3 regions of the Kitasatospora sp. P5_F3 genome follow, and region 2 is predicted to be linked to each of the others. Evidence: riboswitches for the same ligand, from Rfam matches in the RefSeq annotation. Region 2 holds a riboswitch; each other region holds the start of a gene.
What was found. Region 2 has a riboswitch for cobalamin ahead of metE (5-methyltetrahydropteroyltriglutamate--homocysteine S-methyltransferase). Riboswitches for the same ligand answer to the same signal wherever they lie in the genome.

Region 1 (6,162 bases), on a different contig from region 2:
TCGTCGCCCTTGTAGATCCGGATGTGGCCGCCCTCGACCTCGTGGTACTCGTCGGAGAGCGCCCAGCAGATCTTCTCCGGCAGGTAGCGCGGCACGGTGACGGCCAGCAGGCCGCCCGGCTTGAGCACCCGGACCATCTCGGCCAGCACGCCCTTGTCGTCCGGGATGTGCTCCATCACCTCGGAGATGATGATCTTGTCGAAGGTGTCGTCGTCGAACGGCAGGTTGAGCGCGTCACCCTCCATCGCGACCGCCGAGGCGCCGGCCGGGGCCTCCCCGGCCTGCTCCATCGCGGCGAACCACCGGCGCACCTCGGCGATCTCCTCGCCGTTCTGGTCCAGGGCGACCACGTTCGCGCCACGCCGGTAACACTCGAAGGCGTGCCGGCCCCCGCCACAGCCCAGGTCGAGCACCCGGTCGCCAGGGGCGAGCGGGAAGCGGGAGAAATCGACGGTCAGCACTGCGGGGCTCCCATTCGTTGGTACTCGGCAAAAAAGTTGACCGGCCGTCAGACCGGTCAGGCGACGTAGCGCCAGCCCGCGCCGGCCCGGGCCCGCTGCCCGGCCCCGGTGGCGATCGCCGCCCGGTAGCGGTCCACGGTCAGTTCGGCGGCCCGCTGCCAGGTGAACCGGGCGAGCACCCGCTCCCGGCCGGCCGCACCGAGCTCGGTCCGCAGCTCGGGGTCGTCCAGCAGCCGGCCGAGCGCGGCGGCCAGCGCACCGGCGTCGCCGGGCGGCACCGCCAGGCAGGTCTCGCCGTCCGGGCCCGCCACCTCGGGGATCGCGCCGCCGGTGGTGGCGACCAGCGGGGTGCCGGTGGCCATCGCCTCGGCGGCAGGCAGCGAGAAGCCCTCGTACAGCGAGGGCACGCAGGCCACCTCGGCGGAGCGGTACAGGTCCACCAGCTCCTGGTCGGTCAGCCCGGTACGGAACTCGATCCAGCGCTCCAGCCCGAACCGGCGGACCGCCTCGGCCACCGGACCCTCGCCCCGCTGCGGCTTGCCGACCACCACCAGGTGCGCGTCCCGCTCGGTGCGCAGCTTGGCCAGCGCCTCGACCAGGTGCACAAGACCCTTGAGCGGTACGTCCGCGCTGGAGGTGGTGACGATCCGTCCGGGTACCTGGGCGATCTCTGCCGAGGGCGACCAGAGCCGGGTGTCGGCGCCGATCGGGACCACCGCGATGTTGCCGGGCGGGGTGCCGAGCTGCTCGGCGATCTCGGTCTTCGAGCTGCCGGAGACGGTGATCACGTGCTCCAGCCGGGCGGCCACCCGGCGCTGCATCCGGGTGAAGGCGTACCAGCGGCGCAGCGAGATCCGCTTCAGCCGGGTCGGCGCGGCGGCCAGCTCCAGTCGGCGGTCCACGGTGATCGGGTGGTGCACCGTGGTGACCAGCGGGAAGCCGTGCCGCTCCAGGCCGAGCAGGCCGTAGCCGAGGGTCTGGTTGTCGTGCACCACGTCGTAGCGGCCCTTGTGCGCGGCCAGGTACTGCCGGGCCCGGAGCGAGAAGGTGAGCGGCTCGGGGAAGCCGCCGGTCCGCATCCCGGCCACCTCGAGCACGTCCACCAGGCCCCGGTACTCGGTGAGCGCCGGGGTGCGGAACGGGTCGTCGGCGCGGTACAGGTCCAGGCTGGGCAGCTCCACCAGCCGGACACTGCCGGGCCCCTCGACCGGGTCGAGCACCGGGAAGGGCTGGGCCCCGATCACGTCCACGTGGTGCCCGAGCCCGGCCAGCTCACGGGACAGGTGCCGGACGTAGACGCCCTGGCCGCCGCAGTACGGGTCGCCCCGGTAGGACAGCAGGGCGATCCGCAGCGGTCGCGGCGGCAGCGCGGTCATCCGGGGCTCCTGTCCCCTACTCCCCGGCCTGCGCGGCGGCGGGAAAGTAGATCACGTTTCATGATGGTGGAGCTCGTCATTGGGCTGATCGAACAATGAGAGACCTTGACGATACCGGCCCGCACCCGAGGGCGGCAGTTCGCCCCCGGGGATTGCTACTGACGGGTACGTCAGTACCGGAGGCATCCATTCTGACCCGTCCGCGCACCCCGCCCACCCGGCGTTCACTGTGACATAACTCTCGGACCACCCGGCCGCTGACATATCCTCACTTCCCACCCCATGGTTGAATCACCTCGATCCTTGATCCGGTCACCCACGCGCGCGCTCTGGGAGCCTCCTTGACCACCACCGCCGCCCTCGGTACCGGCCTCACCCCCCGGCAGGCCGAACGCCGCCGTCGGATCCTGCGGGCCGCCACCMCGCTGGCGGCCCGGGGCGGCTACGAGGCGGTCCAGATGCGCGAGGTGGCGGAGAGCGCCGAGGTCGCGCTCGGCACCCTCTACCGCTACTTCCCGTCCAAGGTGCACCTGCTGGTCGCGGTGATGCAGGAGCAGCTCCAGCAGCTGCACGAGCAGGTCCGCCGCCACCCGCCCGCCGGCGACGACCCGGCCGGACGGGTGGCCGAGACCCTGACCCAGGCCTTCCACGCGCTCCAGCGCGAACCCCGGCTCGCCGAGGCGATGGTCCGCGCGCTCTCCTTCGCGGACCGCTCGGTCGGCGCCGAGGTGGACGCCGTGTCGGCCGTCACCTCGGCCATCGTGCTGGACGCCGCCCAGCTCGGCCCCACCCCGTCGCCGACCCAGCAGGCCGCCCTGCGGGTGATCGGCCACACCTGGCACGCCACCCTGCTCGCCTGGCTCTCCGGCCGCGCCTCGCTCGCCGAGGTCCGCGGCGACCTGCACACCGCGGCCCGGCTGCTCGTCCTCTGACGCTCCGTCCGTCGATCTCGTCCTTCTCCGCCAGGTGCTTCCAGAACACTCAGGTGCCGCCGCGTCAGGACCTCGGCCGGCGGCCCTCCTCCTTTCGCGGGCACAGAACTGGTACCAGTTCCAGCCTCGGGGTGCCCGCTGTGTCCGTACCCTGTCCGCTCGGGGCACTCCGGTCGGCCGGTTAGAGTCTTGGACGCAGGATCAACAACTTCATCCGCTCCTCGTGCGGGGGAAGCCGGTGCGACTCCGGCGCTGACCACGCAACCGTCACAGTCGGGATGCCCGCCGGGGAGCGAGCGGCAGTGCCGGGTTTCCCGGCTCCGTCGAGGTCTACGGGCGGCCCGCCTCGGGCCGCTGCTCCGCTCACCGAAAGGCACGTCGACCCTCATGCTCACCACCGCCCGCACGGGCGCCGCCGCGCTGGCCGCCGCCGCTCTGCTGATCGGCGCCGCCGCCCCCGCCCTCGCGGACACCCCCTCCCCCGCCGCCGCCCCGGCCGCGCTCTACGGCAAGGGCGACCCGACGTACGACGGCGTCTGGCGGCAGTCGCTGGCCCTCACCGCGCTCGGCGCCGTCAAGGTCGTCCCGTCCGACGCTGCCGTGGGCTGGCTGACCGGTCAGCAGTGCGCTGACGGCGGCTGGGCCTCGTTCCGGGCCGACACCGCCGTGGCCTGCGACGCCAAGACCGAGGACAGCAACGCCACCGCGATGGCGATCCAGTCGCTCAAGCTGCTCGGCGGGCACCAGGACGCGGTGACCCGGGGCACCGACTGGCTGAAGACCGTTCAGAACGCGGACGGCAGCTGGGCCTTCAACCCCGGCAACCCGGGTGACGCCAACTCCACCGGACTGGCCGTCAACGCGCTGATCGCCGCCGGTCTCGACCCGGCCGCCGTCGCCAAGAGCGGCAAGAACGGCTACGACGGCCTGGCGCTGTTCCAGCTCGCCTGCGCCGCCCCCGCCGAGCAGCGCGGCGCCTTCGCCTACCAGCCGGCCCCGGACGGCGCGCTCAAGGCCAACGACCTGGCCTCCGCGCAGGCCCTGCTGGCCGCGGCCGGCGGCAAGCTGCCGGTCGTCAACACCAACCGGGTGGACGCCGCGCCCAAGCCCCTGGACTGCGCCGCCGCCCCGGCCACCGTGCCGCACGCGGACTCCGCCGAGGCGGCCGGGGCCTACCTGGTCGCCCAGTTGGGCGCCAACGGGCAGCACCTGATGCAGACCATGCCCGGTGCCACCGCCACTCCCGACTTCACCGCGACCGCCTGGACGGTGCTCGGCCTGGTCCAGTCCGGGCACCCGCAGCAGGCCGCCCCGGCCGCCGACTGGCTGGCCGGCAACGGCTACCCGTGGGCCGCCAAGGGCGCCTCGGGCACCGACGCCTCGGCCGCCGCACTGCTGCTGCTGACCGCCCAGGCCGCCGAGCGCGACCCGTACGACTTCGGCGGTACCAATGTGGTCCAGCTGCTGATCGACTCGGGCCCGGCGCCCAAGTCCCTCCCGGCCGCCACCACCTCCGCCTCCGGCCCGGCGGGCACCGAGGCCGACGACGACAACGGCTTCTCCCCGGTCTGGCTGGTCGGTATCGGCCTGCTGGTCGGCATCGGCGGCGGCCTGCTGCTCAGCCTCCAGCGCAAGCGCGGCACCCACACCGTCGGTGCCCCCAGCAAGGCTGCGGGCGACAAGGCGGACACCAAGTCCGAAGGTGACAAGCAGAAGTGACCTCCCCTCACTCCCGGACGGCGGTGGCGGCCCCGGCCGTCGCCGCCGTCCTGGCACTGCTGCTGGCACTGCTGCTGGCACTGCTGCTGCCGTTCCTGCTCGCCGCACCCGCGCACGCCACCGGCTACCGCTACTGGTCGTTCTGGAAGTGGTCGGGCAGCGCCTGGGCGTACCAGCAGCAGGGCCCCGCGGTGTACGTCCCGCCGGACGGCGCGGTGGACGGCTGGCGGTTCGCGGTCAGCCCCGACGGTGGCAAGGACGCCGCCCGGCCCACCGCCGCCGGTGACTTCGGCACGGTCTGCGCCACCACCCCGGCGCAGGCCGGGAAGAAGCGGATCGCCGTGGTGCTGGACTTCGGCACCACCGCCGACGCCCCGGCCGGCGAGACCCCGCCCGCCGCCCGGACGGTGTGCGCGGCGGTCCCCACCGCCGCCAGCTCGGCCGAGGTGCTGGCCGCCGTCGCCCCGCCGCTGCGCTACGACGCCAACGGCATCCTCTGCGCGATCGTCGGCTACCCCCGCTCCGGCTGCGGCGACACCGTCGGAGCTGCGGACAACTCCACCGGCAAGAGCGAGAGTTCGGGCCCGTCGGTCGGCCTGCTGGCGGGCGGCGCACTGGTCGCCGCCCTGGCCGCCGGCGCGGTCTGGCAGGCCCGGCGCCGCCGCGACTCCTGAGGTGTCATCCGTGCCCACGCCCAGCCGCACCCGGCAGCCCCGCCCCGTCCGCTCGACCCGCTCCGCGATCGGCCCGCGCCATCTGCACCCCGGCGCGTGGTGGCTGTGGGCGATCGGGCTCGGCGCGGCGGCCTCCCGCACCACCAACCCGCTGCTGCTCCTGCTGATCGTCGCGGTCTCCGGCTACGTGGTCGCGGCCCGGCGCAGCACCGAGCCCTGGGCCCGCTCCTACACCGCCTTCGTCAAGCTGGCACTGGCGGTGCTCGGCATCCGGCTGCTCTTCACGGTCTTCCTCGGCTCCGGGGTCGGCGGCACCCACGTGCTCTTCACGCTGCCCCAACTCCCGCTACCGGACTGGGCGCAGGGGGTGCGGATCGGCGGCGCCGTCACCCTGGAGGGGCTGCTCTACTCGCTCTACCAGAGCCTGCGGCTGGCCACCCTGCTGATCTGCGTCGGCGCCGCCAACGCACTGGCCAACCCGGCCCGCCTGCTGCGCGCCCTGCCCGGTGCGCTGTACGAGGCCGGGGTGGCCGCCGTGGTGGCGCTCACCTTCACCCCCAACCTGGTCGCGGACGTCCAGCGGATCAGGTCCGCCCGCCGGCTGCGCGGCCGCTCCGACACGGGCCTGCGCTCACTGCTCAGCGTCGGCCTGCCGGTGCTGGAGTCGGCCCTCGAACGCTCCGTCAGCCTGGCGGCCACCATGGACAGCCGGGGCTTCGGCCGCACCGCCGACCTCCCGCGCCGGGTCGCCCGTTCGATCGGCGCGCTCACCCTGACCGGCCTGCTCGCGGTCTGCGTGGCCTGCTACGGCCTGCTCACCGAGGGCACCGTGCGCTGGGCGCTGCCGGTCCTGCTGGCCGGCCTGGCCGCGCTCGGCGCCGGGCTGCTGCTCGGCAGCCGACGCTCCGTCAGGACCCGCTACCGGCCCGACCCCTGGGCCTGGCGGGAGTGGCTGGTGGCCGGCTCGGGCCTGGCCGTCGCGGGCCTGCTGATCTGGCTC
Region 2 (6,162 bases):
TTCAGCAGGACCTGGGTGGTGGCCTCCGGGTCGTCGGAGGTGCGGACCAGGGCGAGCTTGCCCTCGGGGTGGGCGGCCGTGGCGGCGTCGATCTGCCGGGACAGCGGCAGGGCGGCGGTGTCGACCTGGGAGACCGTCAGCTGGTCGGAGTAGACGAAGCGTTCTATCTGGTACGAGCCCGCGTACAGCAGGCCGCTGACGGCGGCGACCAGCAGGAAGGGGGCGATCAGGATGCCCGCGCAGAAGTGCAGGCGGAGCAGCAGCGGACGGAGCCCGGCCCAGGCGGAGGGCTTGGCGGGGGTCGCCTCGGCGGGCGGTCGTTCGGTTTCGGACAGCATGAAGCAGCTCTCTCCGGCTCAGGAGGACGTGCGCACTCGACGGTGCGTCACGGTGAGGGGAAGGTCCGGCCGCAGGTGCGGAAGAAGGCACGGCGGAACGGACCGGCGGCACCCGGAAAACGGGCACGGCCGACCACCGGGCGCCCGATGGGCCCGGTTTCAGGAGCAGGAGAGAGTGGGTGGCCCGCGCCGCGAGACGGCGGCGGAGAGCAGCAACAGCAGCGCGGGCGCCGGGCTGTACCGGAACGTCAGGCCGCGCGGCCGGGGGAGGGCGGGGACGGTGGGTGCGGCGGTGACCAGTCTGACCAGCCAGCCGCCGACGGCGACGGCCGCGCCGAGCAGCAGCCCGGCCAGGGCGTGTTCGCCCTGGGCCAGCCACCAGGCGCAGACCAGCGCGAGCACGGCGTGCACCAGGAGCATCTGCGGCTCGATCGACATCGACATCGGCAGCTGCTCGGCCGAGGCGGCCGGCATCTCGTGCGCCATCTCATGAGCCATGCCGTGCGCCATGCCGTGATGGTGCATCGGCTGACGCTCCGGCACCGCACCCAGCCCGAACAGGTGGTGCAGCCCGTACTGGGTGGCGAAGCACGCCCCCAGCAGCGCCCCGAGGCCCCGGCGCTGCCCGGCCAGCAGGTAGCCGCCGCCGGCCGTCAGGCCGACCGCGAGCCCGAGCATCCCGGGCTGGACCGGAGCCCCGCCGGCCAACCGGTGCACCCCGAGCGACGCGGCCGCACACACCGCCGCGAAGGCGACGGCGCGGAACGCGCGGAACAGGGGCTGGCCGGTATGCACTGAGGAAGGATGACAGACCCGACGCCCGCCCGGCAGAGGGGGTGACCGGTCCGTCAGGTCCGGCCACCCCGCTTCGTCACTGCTCGGCGGCGGCGGTCACAGCGAGCGCCGGACGTCCACGGCCGCCGCCACCAGGGCGGCCAGCGCGGGCCTGACCTCGGCCCAGCTGCGGGTCTTCAGGCCGCAGTCGGGGTTGACCCAGAGGCGTTCGGCGGGCACCGACTTGAGGGCGGTCCGCAGCAGCTCGGCCATCGCGTCGGCGGTCGGCACCCGGGGGGAGTGGATGTCGTACACGCCGGGGCCGACCTCCCTCGGGTAGTCGCCGAGTTCGCCGGTGACGGCCATCCGGGAGCGGGCCGCCTCCAGCGAGATCACGTTGGCGTCCAGTTCCTCGATCGCGGTCAGGATGTCGCCGAACTCGGCGTAGCACATGTGGGTGTGCACCTGGGTCGAGGGCAGTACCCCGGAGGTGCTGAGCCGGAACGCCTCGGTGGCCCAGGCCAGGTAGCCGGCATGGGCGGCCCGGCGCAGCGGCAGCGTCTCGCGCAGCGCGGGCTCATCCACCTGGATCACCGCCGCGCCGGCCGCCTCCAGGTCGGCCACCTCGTCCCGCAGGGCCAGCGCGACCTGCCGGGCGGTGTCCGCGAGCGGCTGGTCGTCCCGGACGAACGACCAGGCCAGCATGGTGACCGGGCCGGTCAGCATGCCCTTGACCGGACGCTCCGTCAGGGCCTGCGCGGTACGGAACCACTCGACCGTCATCGGGGCGGGCCTGGCCACGTCGCCCGCGATCACCGGCGGCCGGACGTACCGGCTGCCGTAGGACTGCACCCAGCCGTGCCGGGTGGTCAGGAAGCCGGTCAGCTGCTCGGCGAAGTACTGCACCATGTCGTTGCGTTCGGGCTCGCCGTGCACCAGCACGTCCAGACCGGCCAGCTCCTGGAAGGCGATCACCTCGCCCACCTCGGCGGCGATCCGCTCCTCGTACGCGGCCCGGTCGAGCCGGCCCGAGCGCAGCTCGGCGCGGGCGGCCCGGAGCGCGTCGGTCTGCGGGAAGGAGCCGATCGTGGTGGTCGGCAGTGGGGGCAGGCCGAGCCTGGCCTGCTGGGCGGCGGCACGCTCGGGGTACGGGGCGGCCCGCCGGGCGTCCCCGGGGGTGACGGTGGCGCAGCGGGCCCGGACCGCAGGGTCGTGGGTGAGCGCGGAGGCGCTCCGGGAGGCGCGGGCGGCCCGGTTGGCGGCCAGCTGCGGGGCGACCGCGTCCCGGCCCTCGGTGAGGGCCCGGGCCAGCGTGACCGTCTCGGTCACCTTCTGCCGGGCGAAGGCCAGCCAGCGCTGCACCTGTGGGTCCAACTCCCGCTCCAGGCCCGCGTCCAGCGGCACGTGCAGCAGCGAGCAGGACGGTGCCACGTCGACCCGCCCGGCCAGTCCGAGCAGCGGGACCAGGGTGGCCAAGGCCTGCTCCAGGTCGGCGGCCCAGACGTTGCGGCCGTCGATCACGCCCGCGATCAGCCGCTTGCCCGGCAGGCCGCCGAGTGCGGCCAGCGCGGGCAGGTTGGCGGCGGCGGGGCCGGTGAAGTCCAGCGCCAGGCCCTCCACCGGGGCCTTGGCGAGCACCGGCAGCGCCTCGCCGAGGGCGTCGAAGTAGGACGCCACCAGCAGCTTCGGACGGTCGGTCAGGGCGCCCAGGTCGCGGTAGGCGCGGGCGGCGGCGTTCAGCTCGGCCGGGGTGCGGTCCTGGACCAGCGCGGGCTCGTCCAGCTGGACCCAGTCGGCGCCGGCCGCCCGCAGGGTGGCGAGCAGTTCGGCGTACACCGGCAGCAGCCGGTCCAGCAGGGTGAGCGGCTGGAAGTCGGCGGCCACGCCCTCGGCGGGCTTGGCCAGCAGCAGGAAGGTGACCGGCCCGAGCAGTACCGGACGGGTGGTCAGCCCGGCCGCCCTGGCCTCGGCGAACTCGGCCAGCGGCTTGGCCGGGTCGGCCCGGAACACACTGTCGGGGCCGAGCTCGGGCACCAGGTAGTGGTAGTTGGTGTCGAACCACTTGGTCATCTCCAGCGGCGCCGCCTCGGCGGTGCCCCGGGCCATCGCGAAGTAGACCGCGAGCCGCTGCTCGGCGTCAGCGTCGGCGTCGGTGCTGTCGGCCGGGGCGAGCGCCGCGTGCCGGGGCGGGATCGCGCCGAGCATCCAGGCCGCGTCCAGCACGTGGTCATACAGCGAGAAGTGATTGCTGGGCAGTTCGCCGAGGCTGGCCCCGGCGAGGGCGGTGAAGGTCTTCCGGCGCAGTTCGGCGGCGGTGGCGAGCAGCTCGGCGGCGCTGCTGCGGCCGGACCAGTGGCGCTCGACGGCCTTCTTCAACTCACGGTCGGGGCCCTGCCGGGGGTAGCCGTGCAGGGTGGCGACGGTGGTGGGGGTGATGCCGGTCACGGAACTCTCCTTCGCGAGTTCGCGCGGGCCAGGAGGCGCGGGTACACGAAGGACCGGGCGATCCGTCAAGGAGCTGCCCGTGCCGCCGCCGACCCGCCCACGAGGTCCCGGTGTGAGGCCACGCTCCGCCGGTCGCGGGCGCGTGGGCAGTGGCAGGTCTTCGGACTCGCGGGCTCGCCGGGTACCGGCTCCTACCGGCCGTCGCTTCCCGAACGCGCTTGCGTCCAGTGCTAGTTGACGGCTTTCGTTCCCACTCACCGCTGCGGGGCAGTTCCGGACTCACACCGGATTCCCTCTTGCGACACCCTGCCTGGCGGACAGGGCGAACCAGCTGCACGGACCACCCTAGACCCTCCGTCCGACAGTCCGTCAGAAAAGCCGCCCGGGGGTCTTTGCCGATCTGTGACCACCCCCGGTGTGGGCAAGTGCTTAGGCATGGCTTAGCTTACTCCTGGGTGAGGGTGTCCTAAGTAGCCTCCGCCCGTCCCTCAAGCCGTCCCCGTCCGTGGAGTCCTGATGCCCGTCCGTCGCCCGCACCTCGCCGCGCTGCTCTCTCTCGCAGTGGCCGGAGCCGCGCTGACCGCCTGCACCGAGCAGAAGAAGGACGTCTCCTCGGACGGTGCGATCCAGGTGAACGCCTCGGACAGCTCCTGCGAGCTGTCGAAGACCAGCTTCCCGGCCGGTGCGGTCAACTTCGCGGTGCAGAACAAGGGTTCCAAGGTCACCGAGGTCTACGTCTACGCCGCGGGCGACAAGATCGTGGCCGAGCGGGAGAACATCGGGCCCGGCACCAAGGCCGCCATCACCTCCGAGATCAAGGCCGGCGAGTACGAGGTCGCCTGCAAGCCGGGCATGACCGGCGACGGCATCCGGCAGAAGATCACCGTGACCGGTGCCGGCGCCCCGGCCAAGGGTGACCCGCGCCTGGACAAGGCGGTCGCCGACTACCGCAAGTACGTGCAGGAGCAGGCCGACGCCACCATCCCGCTGGTGCAGAAGTTCGCCGACGCGATCAAGGCCGGGGACCTGGAGGGCGCCAAGGCGGCCTTCGCCCCGTCCCGGGTCGGCTGGGAGCGGACCGAGCCGGTGGCCGAGAGCTTCGGTGACATCGACCCGAAGACCGACGTCCGCGAGGACGGCCTGGAGCCCGGCCAGGAGTGGACCGGCTGGCACAAGCTGGAGAAGTCGCTCTGGGAGGCCGGCGCGATCACCGATGCCGACAAGAAGCTTGCCGACCAGCTGGTCAGCGACCTGAAGGAGTGGCAGAAGGTGGTCGGCACCGCCGACATCACCGCCACCAGCATGGCCAACGGTGCCAAGGAGCTGCTGGACGAGGTCGCCACCGGCAAGGTCACCGGCGAGGAGGACCGCTACAGCCACACCGACCTGTCCGACTTCGCGGGCAACGTCGAGGGCGCGCTGAAGGCGTACGAGCTGATCAAGCCGGTCGCCGCCGAGAAGGACCCGGAGCTGGCCAAGACCCTGGACCAGGAGTTCGCCGCGCTGCAGGCGATGCTCGCCAAGTACAAGCAGGGCGACAGCTACACCTCGTACGACAAGGTCGCCGAGCCGGAGCGGAAGGCCTTCTCGGACGCCGTCAACGCGCTCGCCGAGCCGCTGTCCAAGCTCGCCGCCGCCGTCGTGGTCAAGTAAGGCCTGAGGGAGAGTCATGAGCGAGCAGACGCAGGAACCCGCCGTGGAGCAGGGCCAGCAGGACCAGCAGCCCAAGGGCTCGGTCAGCCGACGCGCCGTCATCGGCTGGGCCGGGGCCGGGGTGGCGCTGGGCGCCGCCGCGGTCGGCACGGTGGCCGCGGCCACCCAGGGCTCGGACGAGCAGGCCGAGGCCGCCCTCAAGGCGGTCCCCGACATCGAGTTCTACGGCGAGCACCAGGCCGGCATCGCCACCCCGGTCCAGGACCGGCTGCACTTCGCGGCCTTCGACGTCTCCACCACCAGCCGGGACGCCCTGATCCGGGTGCTCAAGGAGTGGACCAAGGCGGCCGCGGTGATGACCGGCGGCCGCGAGGTCGGCGCCGGGGCGACCGGCCTGGCCGAGGCTCCGCCGGACGACACCGGCGAGGCGCTGGGCCTGCCCGCCTCCCGGCTGACCCTGACCATCGGTTTCGGCCCGACGCTGTTCGAGAAGGACGGCAAGGACCGGTTCGGCCTCAAGGCCAAGCGGCCCGAGGGCCTGATCGACCTGCCGCCGTTCCCGCACGACAACCTGGACCCGGCCCGCAGCGGCGGCGACATCTGTGTGCAGGCCTGCGCCGACGACCCGCAGGTGGCGGTGCACGCGATCCGCAACCTGGCCCGGATCGGGATGGGCGTGGTCACCGTGCGCTGGTCCCAGCTCGGCTTCGGCAAGACCTCCTCCACCACGCCCGAGGCACAGACCCCGCGCAACCTGATGGGTTTCAAGGACGGCACTCACAACGTCTCGGGCAAGGACACCCCGACCCTGGCCGAGCACGTCTGGGCCGCGCCCGGCGACGGCCCGGAGTGGATGACCGGCGGCTCGTACCTGGTGTCCCGGCGGATCCGGATGCACATCGAGACCTGGGACCGCACCCCGCTCTCCGAGCAGGAGGACATCTTCGGCCGG
Region 3 (6,162 bases), on a different contig from region 2:
GTAGAGCGAACGGACCTCGGCGGGCAGCCAGTTGAGGTCCTGCACCGAGCCGTTCGACTCGCGCAGCGCGTCCCGGGTCTGCGCGTCCCAGACGCCCAGCTCCTTGAGGTCGCGGATCAGGTACGGGTTGACCTGGAGGAACTCGCCGGAGAGGGTCTCGCGCTTGAACAGGTTGGACACCTGCGGCTCGATGCACTCGTACACGCCGGCGATCGAGGCGATGGTCGCGGTCGGCGCGATCGCCAGCAGCAGCGAGTTGCGCAGGCCGGTCTCGGCGATGGTGGCGCGCAGCGCGTCCCATCGGTCGGCCCACTGCGGCGCGGTCTCGAAGTGGTCGATGTGCAGCTGGCCGCGGGCGGCGCGGGTCTCCGCGTACGCCTCGTGCCGGCCGAGCTGGACGGCCAGCTCGCTGGAGCGCTCGTAGGCGACCAGCATGATCCGCTCGGCGATCAGCGTGGAGAGCTGCTTGGCCTCGGCCGAGTCGAAGTCCAGCCGGAGCTGGAAGAAGACGTCCTGAAGGCCCATCACGCCGAGGCCGACCGGGCGCCAGCGGGAGTTGGAGGTGCCGGCCTCGGGGGTCGGGTAGAAGTTGATGTCGATGACCCGGTCCAGGAAGGTCACGGCGGTGCGCACGGTGGCGTCCAGCCGGTCCCAGTCCATGGAGTTGAGCAGGTCGGCGGCGGTGGCGCCGATCGCGACGTGCGCACCGAGGTTGACCGAGCCGAGGTTGCAGACCGCGGTCTCGGAGTCGTCGGTGACCTCCAGGATCTCGGTGCAGAGGTTCGAGGAGTGCACGGTGCGGCCGGGCACGGCGGTCTGGTTGGCGGCCCGGTTGGCGGCGTCCTTGAAGGTCATCCAGCCGTTGCCGGTGGTGGCCAGGGTGCGCATCATCCGGGCGTACAGGGTCTGCGCCGGGATGGTGCGGACGGCCTTGCCCTCGGCTTCGGCCTTCAGGTAGGCGGCGTCGAAGTCGGCGCCCCAGAGGTCGACCAGCTCGGGCACGTCGGCGGGGGAGAACAGCGACCAGTCGGCGTTGGCGTTCACCCGGCGCATGAACTCGTCCGGGATCCAGTGCGCGAGGTTCAGGTTGTGCGTACGCCGCGCCTCCTCGCCGGTGTTGTCGCGGAGCTCCAGGAACTCCTCGATGTCGGCGTGCCAGGTCTCCAGGTACACGCAGGCGGCGCCCTTGCGGCGGCCGCCCTGGTTCACCGCGGCGACCGAGGAGTCCAGGGTGCGCAGGAACGGGACGATGCCGTTGGACTTGCCGTTGGTGCCGCGGATCAGGCTGCCGCGCGAACGGATCCGGCTGTAGGAGAGGCCGATGCCGCCGGCGTGCTTGGAGAGCCGGGCGATCTGCGCGTAGCGGCTGTAGATCGAGTCCAGGTTGTCCAGCGGCGAGTCCAGCAGGTAGCAGGAGGACATCTGCGGGTGCTTGGTGCCGGAGTTGAAGAGCGTCGGCGAGGAGGTCAGGTACTCCAGGCGGCTCATCAGGGTGTAGAGCTCGGCCACCTCGGCCACCGACTGCTCGGTGTCACCGACCGCGAGACCGGCCGCGACCCGGAGCAGGAAGTGCTGCGGGGTCTCGATCACCTTGCGGGTGATCGGGTGGCGCAGCAGGTACCGGGACTGCACGGTGCGCAGGCCGAAGTACTCGAAGCGGTCGTCGCCCTGCTGGTCGATCAGGGCGTCGAAAGCGTCGGAGTGCTTGGCCACGAACGCGGCGGTGACGTCGCCGATCAGGCCCTCGGTGTGGCCGACCACGATCGAGGCGGAGAAGGAGACGGCGCCCTGGCCGATCGCCTCGTCCTGGATCTCCAGGGCGAGCAGGCGGGCGGCGAGCTTCGAGTACTGCGGGTCCTCGGCGATCATCGAGGCGGCAGCTTCCACGGCCAGTCCGCGCAGCTCGGCGAAGTCCGAGTTGGCGTTCCGGCCGCGCAGCGCAGCGGCCGCGACGTGGCCGGGGTCCACCTGGGGCAGGTCGATGCTGCGGTCGGTGAGCAGCCGAAGCAGCGCAGCACCAGGGTCGGTGTGAGCGGAGTCGGCAGAACCCTGGGAGGGCAGGGCAACTGAGGCAGCGATGGTCAAGGCGCTTCTCTCCTGGCGGCGGCGGTCGGCGAGGGGCTACCGGACCGTCAGGGCACAGGGGAGCGGCGCGGAACACCTGACGGCGCGCGCGAATACCCCCCCGGCCCGCCCGCGAGGCCCGGATGTCACTGCTGTGCTGAATGGCGTCTGCGGGGAAGCCGTGTCGCACACCGTCGGCAGGTCCTCGGACTCACGGGCGCCCCTTGGGCCGCGCGCTCACCGCTGCGGGGCAGTCCCGGAATCACACCGGGTTCCCCTGCTTCGACAGCGAGAGCGAGCATACATGTAGTGGCACCCTGCCGACGTGACCCCACATCTTGTGCGCGCAGTGTGTCGGGCTGACTCCTCGTCGGGTTCGGGGACGACGCCGTCGGATCGGTCGGCGGACGGTCGGCGCACACTGCCCGGGCACAAAACAGTCACCGATCGGCCCTGCGTCGGCGCTTTGGATTACTATCTCGCCTCATGAGCGAGGGAACGGGTACGCCGACCGGTCAGCAGCCCGAACAGCCGATACCGGGCCAGCCGGTCCCGCAGCCTCCGTACCCGCAGCCGGGGCCGGGGCAGCCGGGTGGCATGTATCTGCCGCAGCAGGCCCCGTGGCAGCAACAGCAGCAGTTCGGCGGGCCGGTTGAGCCCGACTGGGCCGATCTGGCGGACCGTCACGAGCAGGAGTCCCGCAAGCGCCGTCGGCGCCTGATCGGTGGCGTCGTCGTCGCCGTCCTGGTGGTCGGCGCCCTGACCGCCACCGGTGTGGTGATCGCGGGCAAGCGCGGGGAGGAGCCCAAGCCCGGCCCGACCACAGCCGTCTCCTCGCCGGCGGCCTCTCCCGCGAAGCCCACCCCATCGCCGAAGGCCGCCGACCTGTTGGCGAGTACGGCCACCGACAAGGGGCCGACCGATGCCGCAGCCCTCTTCCCGGCCCAGACCAGGACGATCGACGGCCGGACCTGGACCCGACTGGTCACGGACAGCGACGCCGCCTGCGGCACGACGACGGGCGGGCTGGGCAAGGTCCTGGTCGGCGCTTCCTGCCGGGGCCTGGTGCGCGCCAGCTACGTCTCCGAGGGCAGCGTGGTGACGGTCGGAATCGCGGTGTTCGAGAAGAAGGAGAGCGCCGACGCGGTGCTGGCCAAGCATGTCGGGGCGATCCAGGGGCTGGTCGAGAAGGGCGCCAACTTCTGCACCTCGGGCGGCTGCCCGGAGACGCACGCCTCGCTCGGCCGGTACGTGTTCTACACGGTGGCCGGCTCGCTCAAGCCCGAGGTGAAGGACGACCCGGTCTCGGCGGCCGCGGCCAAGTCCTTCGCGGACTTCACCAAGAAGACCCTGACGGACCGGGTCATCAAGAAGGCCTCGGAGAGCCCGGCCGGCTGACGCCCGCGGGCCGGACGGCTCGTCAGAAAGCCATCGCGTAGACCAGCAGGCGCACCCCGGGTCGGACGTCCCAGTCCCGCTCGGGGGTTCGCCGGAAGCCCAGCCGCTCGTAGAGCCGGTGGGCCGAGGTCATCGACGGGCGGGTGGAGAAGGCCATCCCGGTCAGCCCGAGCTCCCGGCTGCGGGCGATCGAGGCGCGGACCAGGGCCTCGCCCGCTCCCCGGCCGCGCGCCGCGCCGCTGACCGCGAGCATCCGGATCTCACCCTCGGACGGTTCGGCGATGTCGGCGAAGCCGGTGCCGCCGACCGCGAAGGTCACGCAGCCGAGCACTCGTCCGTCGGCCGGATCGACCGCGACGAGGAGTTCCGCCTGCTCGAACCGAGGGCGGGCGTCAAGGAGTTGAGCGGCGTAAGGGCCGTCGGCCGGGCTGTGGCCGTCACCGACGAAGGCTTCGTGGGTGACGGCTCCGACTGCTTCGAGATCGGCTTCGACGGCGCGGCGGATGACGAGGTCCATGCTGCCAGTCTGCCCGAACGCGAGTCCGATGCGGCGGGCAGGGCGCCGAGCAGCCGGTCGCCGGGAGCGGGTTCGCGGGGATAGCCGCCGGGGTGGTGCCAGTTGTCGCGGCCGTGCCGGGAGTTGCGCTCGACGTCCCGGCCGACCAGCGCGCCCAGCAGGGCGAACGAGCCGAGGACGGCGAGCAGGGCCAGGGCACTTGCGAGGGTGGAGGAGTTCATGGCTCCACTCTCCCGCCGCCCGCGCGGCGGGACGAGTGGCAGAAATGACCTGTTGCATCGATATCCTGCCATCGGGCATCCTGACAGCATGCTGCAGAACGTCGTCACCGTGGTGCTGGAAGAGGTCCACCCCTTCGAACTCGGCCTGGCCTGCGAGGTCTTCGGCCTCGACCGGAGCGACAACGGCCTGCCGGTCTACGACTTCGCGGTGGCCTCCGACCGGCCGGGGAAGCTGCGCACCCACGCCGGGTACAGCATCGACGTCGAGCACGGTGCCGAACGGCTGGCCCAGGCCGACCTGGTGATCGCCGCCGCCACGACGATCCGGGACGAGTACCCGGCGCCGCTGATCGAGGCGCTGCGGGCGGCGGCCGAGCGCGGCGCGCGCGTTCTCTCGATCTGCAGCGGCGCCTTCCTGCTCGGCGCCGCCGGGCTGCTGGACGGCCGCCGCTCCACCACCCACTGGCGGCACACCGACCGGCTGGCCGCCCGCTTCCCGCTCACCAGGGTCGAGCCGGACGTGCTCTACGTGGACGAGGACCCGGTGATCACCTCGGCCGGCACCGCCGCCGGGATCGACGCCTGCCTGCACCTGGTCCGCAAGCTCCAGGGCGCCGAGGTGGCCCGTGGGATCGCCCGGCGGATGGTGGTCGCGCCGCACCGGGACGGCGGGCAGGCCCAGTTCGTCGCCCGGCCGCTGCCGGAGAACGACGAGGACTCGCTCGGCGGCCTGCTCGACTGGCTCCGCCGGCACCTGCACCAGGAGCTGACGGTGGAACAGCTCGCCGCCCGGGCCCACATGTCGCCGCGCACCTTCGCCCGCCGGTTCCAGCAGGAGACCGGCACCACCCCGCACCGCTGGCTCACCAACCAGCGCCTGCTCCAGGCCCAACGCCTGCTGGAGGGCACCAACGAGCCGGTCGAGATGGTCGCGGCCTCCTGCGGCTTCGGTAACGCGGCCACCCTCCGCCACCACTTCACCCGCTGGCTCGGCACCACCCCGCAGGCCTACCGCCGCACCTTCGGCTAGAGGTGGTCGGTGCGGTTCCACGAATCCGGGCGGAGCGAGCCGGCCCGGTTGCGCCAGAGACTGGTGGAGCAGTTGGCGACGGGGGGGAGATCGAGCAGCTGGGATTCGCTCAACCGGTCGAGGACGTAACGGATCATCAGCACCGGGCAGTCGTGCGCGACCACCAGCACCGGCCGGCCGTCCTCCTCCTCACGGAGGTCCCGGAGCAGGCTCCGCACCCGCAGCGCGACGTCCAGAAACGATTCGCCGCCCGGCGGGCGGTAGTAGAGCTCGCCCATCTTGCGCCGGCGGGCCGCCTCGCCCGGGTGCTCCTTCTCGATCGCGGCCTTGGTGAGCATCTCCAGCACGCCCAACTCCCGGTCCCGCAGCCGGTCGTCGTGGCGGACGGTCAGACCGACCGGCACCGCCCCGAGCCCGCTCGCCTGGGCGAGCGCGATCCGGGCCGTCTCGGTGGTCCGCACGTAGGGCGAGCACCAGACCGAGCGCGGCCGGTCGGCCGGGGGGAGGGCGGCCCACCAGCGGCCGAGTGCCTGGGCCTGCGCCTGGCCGTGCAGCGAGAGCGGGATGTCGGCGTCCCGGCAGGTGATCGGGACGGTCAGCGCGCCGGTCTCGGTCGCGAGCTGGAACTCGACGTTGGCGATGCTCTCGCCGTGTCTGGTGGCGATCAGCACCGAGGGCTGGGGCGCCGGGGTGCGGACGGTGCTGCGGTGGCCGTTCAGGACGTTACTGCTGGGTTCCGCCATGTTCTTCTCCCCGTGGTCCGGTCATAGAAATGATCGCGCCGTCCTTCCAGTGTTGACCGGGAGGACGGCGCGATCACAGGGCGCGCGCGGTACGGGCCGGTGCGCCCGGGTGAATCAGTGCGCCGCGACAGGCTCCGGAGCCTCCGGGGCGTCGGCCGTCTTCGACCGGGGCGGGGCCTCGGCCGTGTA

Region 1: linked by a shared signal. The riboswitch ahead of ACXJMZ_RS08635 (prenyltransferase/squalene oxidase repeat-containing protein) and the one ahead of metE (5-methyltetrahydropteroyltriglutamate--homocysteine S-methyltransferase) in region 2 are both predicted to bind cobalamin.
Region 3: linked by a shared signal. The riboswitch ahead of ACXJMZ_RS25760 (ribonucleoside-diphosphate reductase subunit alpha) and the one ahead of metE (5-methyltetrahydropteroyltriglutamate--homocysteine S-methyltransferase) in region 2 are both predicted to bind cobalamin.

The regions. Positions count from the first base shown of each region.
Region 1 is NZ_JBFUMY010000010.1:113,019-119,180, reverse strand. It holds gene ACXJMZ_RS08650 (class I SAM-dependent methyltransferase) at 1-461, opposite strand, end outside; gene ACXJMZ_RS08645 (glycosyltransferase family 4 protein) at 518-1,837, opposite strand; gene ACXJMZ_RS08640 (TetR family transcriptional regulator) at 2,179-2,769, shown strand; adenosylcobalamin-variant (AdoCbl-variant) riboswitch at 2,988-3,061, shown strand; gene ACXJMZ_RS08635 (prenyltransferase/squalene oxidase repeat-containing protein) at 3,157-4,488, shown strand; gene ACXJMZ_RS08630 (SCO2322 family protein) at 4,485-5,162, shown strand; gene ACXJMZ_RS08625 (energy-coupling factor transporter transmembrane component T) at 5,164-6,162, shown strand, end outside.
Region 2 is NZ_JBFUMY010000064.1:5,717-11,878, forward strand. It holds gene ACXJMZ_RS29095 (PepSY-associated TM helix domain-containing protein) at 1-338, opposite strand, end outside; gene ACXJMZ_RS29100 (hypothetical protein) at 498-1,133, opposite strand; gene metE (5-methyltetrahydropteroyltriglutamate--homocysteine S-methyltransferase) at 1,230-3,557, opposite strand; cobalamin riboswitch at 3,692-3,905, opposite strand; gene efeO (iron uptake system protein EfeO) at 4,074-5,210, shown strand; gene efeB (iron uptake transporter deferrochelatase/peroxidase subunit) at 5,227-6,162, shown strand, end outside.
Region 3 is NZ_JBFUMY010000050.1:62,090-68,251, forward strand. It holds gene ACXJMZ_RS25760 (ribonucleoside-diphosphate reductase subunit alpha) at 1-2,085, opposite strand, end outside; cobalamin riboswitch at 2,244-2,404, opposite strand; gene ACXJMZ_RS25765 (hypothetical protein) at 2,551-3,462, shown strand; gene ACXJMZ_RS25770 (GNAT family N-acetyltransferase) at 3,485-3,979, opposite strand; gene ACXJMZ_RS25775 (helix-turn-helix domain-containing protein) at 4,289-5,230, shown strand; gene ACXJMZ_RS25780 (histidine phosphatase family protein) at 5,227-5,973, opposite strand; gene mctP (monocarboxylate uptake permease MctP) at 6,088-6,162, opposite strand, start outside.